4 regions of the Enterobacter dykesii genome follow, and region 3 is predicted to be linked to each of the others. Evidence: predicted binding sites of a transcription regulator. Region 3 holds the regulator's gene; each other region holds the start of a gene.
What was found. Region 3 encodes PurR, which represses purine synthesis genes. Its sites were predicted from a motif close to CANGCAAACGTTTGCNTG; they were not measured.

Region 1 (2,203 bases), 1.9 Mb from region 3:
TCTTTGCGCAGCCACTCGTGTTCTTTGCTGTATTTCAGTTCTGCTGGCACATTGCTCATTGAAGTTCTCCTGATAAAAATGATTAGGCGACCGGCTTACCGGCGCGAACAAAAATCGGTTTGGTCACGTTGACCGGCATTTCGCGGTTGCGGATTTGCACCACCGCCGTTTCGCCAATGCCCGCCGGCACGCGTGCCAGTGCAATACTGTAGCCCAGCGTCGGGGAGAAGGTACCGCTGGTGATCACGCCTTCGCGATGAATGCCGTCGGCATCGGTAAAACGCACCGGCAGTTCGCCGCGCAGTACGCCCTTCTCGGTCATCACCAGGCCCACCAGCTGTTCAGTGCCCTTCTCGCGCTGCATCTCCAGCGCTTCGCGGCCAATAAAGTCACGGTCAGCCGGTTCCCACGCGATGGTCCAGCCCATGTTGGCGGCCAGCGGAGAGACGCCTTCATCCATCTCCTGACCGTAAAGATTCATCCCCGCTTCCAGACGCAGCGTATCGCGCGCGCCCAGACCCGCAGGCTTCACGCCAGCTTCCACCAGCGCACGCCAGAAATCAGCGGCCTTCTCGTTCGGCATCGCAATTTCGTAGCCCGCTTCACCGGTGTAGCCGGTGGTAGCGATAAACAGATCGCCCGCCTGCACGCCGAAGAACGGCTTCATGCCTTCGGTTGCTTTACGCTGCTCGTCGTTAAACAGAGACGCGGCTTTCGCCTGCGCGTTCGGCCCCTGTACGGCGATCAGCGACAGATCGTCACGGACGGTGATGTCGATGGCATAAGGTTCGGCGTGTTGGGTGATCCAGGAGAGGTCTTTTTCGCGGGTGGCGGAGTTTACAACGAGGCGGAAGAAATCTTCAGTGAAGTAGTAGACGATAAGGTCATCAATCACGCCGCCCGAGGCATTCAGCATGCCGGTATAGAGCGCTTTACCCGGCGTTTTCAGTTTGGCGACGTCGTTTGCCAGCAGATAACGCAAAAACTCCCGGGTGCGGCTACCGCGCAGATCGACAATCGTCATGTGGGACACGTCGAACATACCGGCATCGGTGCGCACCGCGTGGTGCTCATCAATCTGCGAGCCGTAGTGCAGCGGCATCATCCAGCCGTGGAAGTCCACCATGCGGGCGCCGCATAACACGTGTTGTTCGTACAAAGGAGTCTGTTGAGCCATCTTGTCCTCGTTGAAAAATTCACCGTGAAACCCGGTATCGGCCCCGTTACCTGGCGCCGACGCAAACGTTCTCTTTTACCCGAACTTACCACCGAAACCGGCGGTTAACCATAAGGTAAAACGGGTCATCACATTAGCTTATGACCAAAAAACGCTAAAAAGCCTACAGAGTTATTCACTGGAAAAATGCGATTAACCCCGCACAAAATTAACAATGATCTAACAGGATTTAGCACATGCTGATATTTCGTGCGGAAAATCGGGCCGAATTTCCGTAACATAAAATCCCGTATATTAGATTTTCTAATGCGAAAAATGACGTGAAATTAGAATATTTCAAACGAGGAAATCTCCCCGGCGCAGAGGCCGGGAAAATAAAGTGTGACAGGGGTCTAAATTAGCGTAACCAGTCGGGAAGATCGTTAAGACCCATCGCCTGACGGAGGAGTTGGGGCTTAACACCCGGAAGGGTGTCAGCAAGCTTGAGGCCAATGTCGCGCAGCAGTTTTTTTGCCGGATTCGCCCCGGCAAACAGCTCGCGGAAGCCCTGCATGCCCGCCAGCATCATCGCCGCACTGTGCTTGCGGCTGCGCTCGTAGCGACGCAGGTACAGATGCTGGCCGATATCTTTGCCTTCGCGGTGCAGGCGACGCAGTTCCTCAACCAGCTCCGCCGCGTCCATAAAGCCAAGGTTGACGCCCTGCCCGGCCAGCGGATGAATGGTATGCGCCGCATCACCGACCAGCGCCAGACGGTGCGCGGCAAACTGACGCGCGTAGCGGCCGGTTAACGGGAACACCTGCCGCTCGCTTTCAAGCGTGCACAGGCCAAGGCGGTTATCAAAGGCCACGCACAGCGCCTGGTTAAAGGCGTCCGGCGCTGCCTCATGCATCTGCCGGGCTTTCTCCGGCACCAGGGACCAGACAATCGAGCACAGGTGCGGATCGGCAAGCGGCAGGAACGCCAGAATGCCGTCGTTGTGGAAAATCTGCCGCGCCACGCCGCCGTGCGGCTCCTCTGTGCGGA
Region 2 (2,203 bases), 360 kb from region 3:
GACGGAATATAAAACAACCAGGGCTGGAAATAAAGCCCTGGTTGTCTGATTAAGAGAAAAGATTAGATATGAGTAACGATTTCTTTAATCAGCGGCGGTCCTTTAAAAATAAAGCCGGAATAGATTTGCACCAGTGACGCACCTGCCGCCATCTTCTCGCGCGCAGCAATCACCGAGTCAATACCGCCGACGCCAATAATCGGCAGACGTCCTTTTAATTCCGCAGACAGGGCGCGAATAATTTCGGTGCTTTTTAATTGCACCGGACGTCCACTTAACCCACCCGCTTCGTCACAGTTTTTCATTCCCTGCACGAGGGAACGATCGAGGGTAGTATTGGTCGCAATAACACCATCAATATTATGGCGAACCAAACTGTCGGCAACCTGGATCAATTCTTCGGGAGAAAGATCCGGGGCGATCTTAACCGCGACCGGAACATATTTATGGTGGATCGACTGAAGTTCATTTTGTTTATTTTTAATGGCACTCAGAAGATCGTCCAGCGCTTCGCCATATTGTAAAGAGCGCAGACCCGGGGTATTGGGTGAAGAAATATTCACCGCAATATAACCGGCATAGGCGTAGACTTTTTCCATACAAATCAGATAGTCATCTTTACCCTGCTCTACCGGCGTGTCTTTATTTTTGCCGATATTGATGCCTAATATCCCGTCAAAATGGGCTTTTTTTACGTTCTCAACCAGGTGATCAACACCGAGGTTATTAAAGCCCATGCGGTTGATCAGCCCTTCGGCTTCAACCAGGCGGAACAGGCGCGGCTTGTCATTTCCCGGCTGCGGGCGCGGCGTGACGGTACCGATTTCAATGGAGCCAAAGCCCATCGCGCCCAGGGCATCAATGCACTCGCCATTTTTGTCCAGACCGGCCGCCAGACCCAGCGGATTTTTAAAGGTCAGACCCATGCACTGCACAGGTTTTACCGGCACATTCTGACGCACCAGCGCGGCCAGCGGCGTTCCGGTAATACGACGTAATTGCTGGAATGTAAATTCATGAGCGCGCTCAGGGTCGAGCTGGAAAAGGGCTTTACGAACGAAGGGGTAGTACATGAACTCTCCTGGATTCCCGGTGTGCAAACCGGGAGGGGATTATGGGCGATCCACGCGCGAAAGGGAATTGACCTGCGGCAAAAAATCAGCGCAAAACGCAATCGTTTACCTCCCAGTTTATTTCTTATGCACTTTTTCGCATTTTAATTGCAGATAAATCATTTAGTGGAATAACCGCGCGGTGTCACACTCCTGAAAATTGTTATGAATGTTAGATAAAAGAAAACAATTGGTTATAAGGAGGAAGTATGCGCGTCATTACCCTGGCCGGAAGTCCACGATTCCCCTCGCGCTCCAGCGCCCTGCTGGAATATGCCCGCGAAAAACTCAATGCCCTGGATGTGGAAGTGTGCCACTGGAACCTGCATAACTTCGAACCTGAAGATCTGCTCTATGCCCGTTTCGACAGCCCTGCGCTGAAAACGCTCATCGAGCAGCTTAACGGCGCTGACGGATTAATTGTGGCAACGCCTATTTATAAAGCCTCTTTTTCCGGGGCGCTGAAAACCCTGCTCGATCTGCTTCCAGAACGCGCCCTGGACGGCAAAGTTGTGCTGCCGCTGGCAACGGGCGGTACGGTTGCCCATTTACTGGCCGTGGATTATGCCCTGAAGCCGGTGCTGAACGCGCTGAAAGCGCAGGAGATCCTCCACGGCGTTTTCGCGGATGACTCCCAGGTTATCGATTATCAACATAAACCTCATTTTACGCCGAACCTGCAAACCCGCCTCGATAACGCCCTGGAAACCTTCTGGCATGCCCTGCACCGCAGGGATATCCAGGCCCCGGCGTTTGGTCAGCCTCAAGGAGTCGCACATGTTTAAAACCTTAACCCGCATCGGACTGGCCGGTCTGATGGCGCTTACCTCGCTGGCCCATGCCGCAGAAACGGCTCCGGAAAGCTTACGTATCGGCTATCAGAAAGGCAGCGTCAGCATGGTGCTGGCGAAAAGCCACCAGCTGCTGGAAAAACGCTTCCCGGAGACCAAATTCTCGTGGGTGGAGTTTCCGGCTGGCCCGCAGATGCTGGAGGCCCTGAACGTCGGCAGTATCGATCTCGGCAGCACGGGCGATATTCCGCCGATATTCGCCCAGGCGGCGGGAGCGGACCTCGTCTATGTGGGCGTTGA
Region 3 (2,203 bases):
AAGAAGCGGAAAGCATGACATCAATCACAAAAAATGAGAAGTTAACAAAATGGCAAAAGATTTTTGCCAGAGAAGTAACAATCCGGGGTGTCGGGAGGGAGAAGGCTCTCCCTCCGCGTAAATCAGTGCAGCGCAGCCGTCAGACCGGCCGCAACAATCAGAGCCAGCACAACAACGGTGGTGAACAGCGAAAACTTAAGATCGGAACTCATCAATTTTTCTCCTTTTAATCCCCACACGAAAAGTGAGCTTGCTCATTTTTGCACAGATTACGTCAAAAATCTTCCTAGATTTATACTGATAACCACTTTACCTCTTCCCCTTTTCATCAAGATAGGACAAAATTCCACGCTAAATTTATTAGCGTACCGGCCATTGACCCCCTCCTGACGTCCCGTGTCGTTTTCCCGGCGTGCCGCAATTCAAGATTGCGTGATAAGGGTGAGAGAAGGCAAACGTTTACCTTCAAGTTTTTCAGGAGCTTAGGATATGGTCTGGAGTGACATTTAATGGCAACAATTAAAGACGTAGCAAAACGCGCAAACGTTTCCACTACAACCGTATCACATGTAATTAACAAAACCCGCTTTGTGGCGGAAGAGACGCGCAACGCCGTCTGGGCAGCGATCAAAGAGCTGCACTATTCGCCAAGTGCGGTTGCGCGTAGCCTCAAGGTTAATCACACCAAGTCCATTGGATTGCTGGCGACCAGCAGTGAAGCGGCCTATTTTGCCGAGATCATTGAAGCGGTCGAAAAGAACTGCTTCCAGAAAGGCTATACCCTGATTCTGGGCAACGCGTGGAACAGCATTGAAAAACAGCGTGCCTACCTGTCGATGATGGCGCAAAAGCGCGTTGATGGCCTGCTGGTGATGTGTTCCGAGTATCCGGAATCCGTGCTGTCGATGCTGGAAGAGTATCGCCATATTCCGATGGTGGTGATGGACTGGGGCGAAGCGCGCGCGGACTTCACCGATTCCGTTATCGATAACGCCTTTGAAGGCGGCTATATGGCCGGTCGTTATCTGATTGAACGCGGTCACCGCGAGATTGGCGTGATCCCCGGTCCGCTGGAGCGCAACACCGGCGCGGGCCGTCTGGCCGGTTTTATGAAAGCGATGGAAGAAGCGCTGATCAACGTGCCGGAAAACTGGATCGTGCAGGGCGACTTTGAGCCGGAGTCGGGCTACCGTGCGATGCAGCAGATCGTCTCCCAGCCGCACCGTCCGACCGCCGTGTTCTGCGGGGGCGACATCATGGCCATGGGCGCGCTCTGCGCTGCCGACGAGTTGGGCCTGCGCGTACCGCAGGATATTTCCGTGATCGGCTATGACAACGTGCGTAACGCGCGCTTCTTCACCCCGGCGTTGACTACCATTCACCAGCCAAAAGACTCGCTGGGCGAAACGGCTTTCAACATGCTGATGGACAGGATCGTCAACAAGCGTGAAGAGTCGCAGTCCATTGAAGTTCACCCGCGTCTTATCGAACGCCGTTCCGTTGCGGACGGTCCGTTCCGCGACTACCGTCGTTAATCGCTTTACGGGGCCAGCTATGCTGGCTCCCGTAACCATTCCCGGTTTAGCGTTTCGCTGTCTCCCAGATAGTCCAGCAGCCACGCCATCGCAGGCGAGACATCATTTTGCTGCCAGGTGAGGCAGCAGGCCGCATCCGGGAACGGATTCTCCAGCGTCAGCTCAACCCACTCTCCGGTATCGATGCGCGGACGCGCAAAATGAACGGGCACCATCGCGACGCACAGCCCGGCGCTGAGGCACGTCGCCGATGATTCCCAGTCCGGAGCCACCACCCGCCGCTGGTTGTCCAGAAGCCAGGTGATACGCTTGGGCAATGAACGGGACGTATCCTCCAGCACCAGCGACGGCCAGTTGCGCAGCGTGTCATCGCTCAGCGGCCCGTCCATCGCCGCCAGCGGATGATCGCTTGCCACCACGCATTTCCAGCTCAGCATCCCCATATCGCGAAAGGCGTAACGTCCCCCGACCGGGATCGCCTGCGTGGCCCCAATCGCCATCTCTGCCCTGCCGTCCGCCAGCGCATCCCAGACGCCGTTAAACACCTCCTGCGAGACCCGCAGCTCGACGTCAGAAAAATGACGATAGAAATCGACGATCATCTGCCGGGTGCGCTCCGGCTTAACGATGTTATCCACCGCGATGGAAAGATGTCCCCGCCAGCCGTT
Region 4 (2,203 bases), 1.4 Mb from region 3:
CCGCCTGGAACATCACCGGTTCACGGTCTTCACCCGGCGCGTACTTCAGCCCGGAGTTCGTGAACGGCGCAAAGTCTTCGTGGAAGTTAGCCTGGTTGTTGATCTCGTTGAAGGTCATCCAGTACTTCACCTTATGCTGGTAGCGCTGGAACACCACTTTTGCAAAACGAACGAAGAAGTCGATCAGCTTACGGTTGCGCCAGCCGCCGTATTCGGTGACCAGATGGAAAGGCAACTCGAAGTGAGAAAGAGTGATAACCGGCTCGATGCCGTACTTCAGGCATTCGTCGAACAGATCGTCATAGAATTTCAGGCCAGCCTCGTTAGGCTCAAGCTCGTCGCCTTTCGGGAAGATCCGCGTCCAGGCAATAGAGGTGCGGAAGCATTTGAACCCCATCTCGGCAAAGAGTTTGATGTCTTCTTTATAGCGGTGGTAGAAATCGATGGCTTCATGGTTAGGGTAATTTTTCCCCTCCAGCACGCCGTTGGTGATTTCACGCGGCACGCCGTGCGCCCCCGCGGTCATGACGTCGGCGACGCTCACGCCCTTGCCGCCCTCTTTCCAGCCGCCTTCCAGCTGGTGCGCCGCAACGGCCCCGCCCCACAGAAAATCTGCTTTAAATCCTGACATTCGCTTTCCCTCATTCTGCGTTATTTTCTGCAAAAACAATTACAGAAACCGGTTTCAGTTCGATGATGTGCAAAGGGCATAGCTGTTGCAAGCAGTTCTCAGAAACCGGTTTCATTTTCGTGAACAGAGTCAAGTTTGGCTGCATTCACGAAGTACACAGAAAAAAAGATCCCCACGTCCAGAATAGGCTCGCAAACGTTTGCCTGGACTGTTAGAATTGCGCCGATTTTTCTTACTAGCTATGCAATCGCGTGGGGATTTAAGCCGTGACCAACAAAACTTCTCTCAGCTACAAAGATGCCGGTGTTGATATTGACGCAGGTAATGCGCTGGTTGACCGAATCAAAGGTGTGGTGAAAAAAACCCGCCGCCCGGAAGTGATGGGTGGTCTGGGTGGATTCGGCGCACTGTGCGCGCTGCCGCAAAAATATCGTGAACCTGTTCTGGTCTCGGGTACTGACGGTGTAGGCACCAAACTGCGCCTGGCGATGGATTTAAAACGTCACGACACGATCGGTATCGATCTGGTCGCGATGTGCGTGAATGACCTGGTGGTTCAGGGCGCAGAGCCGCTGTTCTTCCTCGATTACTTCGCGACCGGCAAACTGGACGTGGATACCGCTGCCAGCGTGATTAACGGTATCGCCGAAGGCTGTCTGCAGTCCGGCTGTGCGCTGGTCGGTGGTGAAACCGCAGAAATGCCGGGCATGTATCACGGCGAAGATTATGACGTCGCGGGCTTCTGCGTCGGCGTAGTAGAAAAATCAGAAATTATCGACGGCAGCAAAGTGGCCGATGGCGATGTGCTGATCGCGCTGGCTTCCAGCGGCCCGCACTCCAACGGCTACTCCCTGGTGCGTAAAATCCTCGAAGTGAGCGGTTGCGACCCGCTGACCACCGAGCTTGACGGTAAACCGCTGGCTGACCATCTGCTGGCGCCGACCCGCATCTACGTGAAAAACGTGCTTGAGCTTATCGAGAACGTCGACGTTCACGCTATCGCTCACCTGACCGGCGGCGGCTTCTGGGAAAACATCCCGCGCGTCCTGCCGGACAACACCCAGGCGGTGATCGACGAATCCTCATGGCAGTGGCCAGCCGTGTTTAACTGGCTGCAGACCGCGGGCAACGTGAGCTCTCACGAAATGTACCGCACCTTTAACTGCGGCGTTGGCATGGTTATCGCCCTGCCGGAAAGCGAAGCGGATAAAGCGGTTAAGCTGCTGACTGAAAAAGGTGAAAACGCGTGGAAAATCGGTACGATTAAAGCTTCCGATTCCGAACAGCGTGTGGTCATTGAATGAAAAACATCGTGGTGCTCATTTCCGGCAACGGAAGCAATTTGCAGGCCATCATAGACGCCTGCAAACAGAAGAAAATCAATGGCACCATTCGGGCAGTTTTCAGCAACAAGGCCGACGCGTTCGGCCTTGAGCGCGCGCGGGAAGCGAACATTCCCGCGCACGCGCTGGAAGCCAGCCAGTTCGCCGGGCGTGAAGCCTTTGACCGCGAGCTGGTTCAGGAGATTGATGCCTACGCGCCGGACGTGGTCGTGCTGGCGGGCTATATGCG

Region 1: a site for PurR is predicted at 1,236-1,253, ahead of gcvT (glycine cleavage system aminomethyltransferase GcvT). Genes of this name have one in related genera too.
Region 2: a site for PurR is predicted at 1,168-1,185, ahead of pyrD (quinone-dependent dihydroorotate dehydrogenase). Genes of this name have one in related genera too.
Region 4: a site for PurR is predicted at 820-837, ahead of purM (phosphoribosylformylglycinamidine cyclo-ligase). Genes of this name have one in related genera too.

What each region holds. Positions count from the first base shown of each region.
Region 1 covers NZ_CP126604.1:3,736,466-3,738,668, forward strand. Annotated here, with positions in the region: gene gcvH (glycine cleavage system protein GcvH) at 1-59, opposite strand, end outside; gene gcvT (glycine cleavage system aminomethyltransferase GcvT) at 83-1,177, opposite strand; gene ubiI (FAD-dependent 2-octaprenylphenol hydroxylase) at 1,575-2,203, opposite strand, start outside.
Region 2 covers NZ_CP126604.1:1,523,050-1,525,252, reverse strand. Annotated here, with positions in the region: gene pyrD (quinone-dependent dihydroorotate dehydrogenase) at 63-1,073, opposite strand; gene ssuE (NADPH-dependent FMN reductase) at 1,322-1,897, shown strand; gene F0320_RS07115 (sulfonate ABC transporter substrate-binding protein) at 1,890-2,203, shown strand, end outside.
Region 3 covers NZ_CP126604.1:1,882,341-1,884,543, reverse strand. Annotated here, with positions in the region: gene F0320_RS09015 (YnhF family membrane protein) at 123-212, opposite strand; gene purR (HTH-type transcriptional repressor PurR) at 510-1,535, shown strand; gene punR (DNA-binding transcriptional activator PunR) at 1,553-2,203, opposite strand, start outside.
Region 4 covers NZ_CP126604.1:3,322,194-3,324,396, forward strand. Annotated here, with positions in the region: gene F0320_RS15805 (6-phospho-beta-glucosidase) at 1-631, opposite strand, end outside; gene purM (phosphoribosylformylglycinamidine cyclo-ligase) at 898-1,935, shown strand; gene purN (phosphoribosylglycinamide formyltransferase) at 1,932-2,203, shown strand, end outside.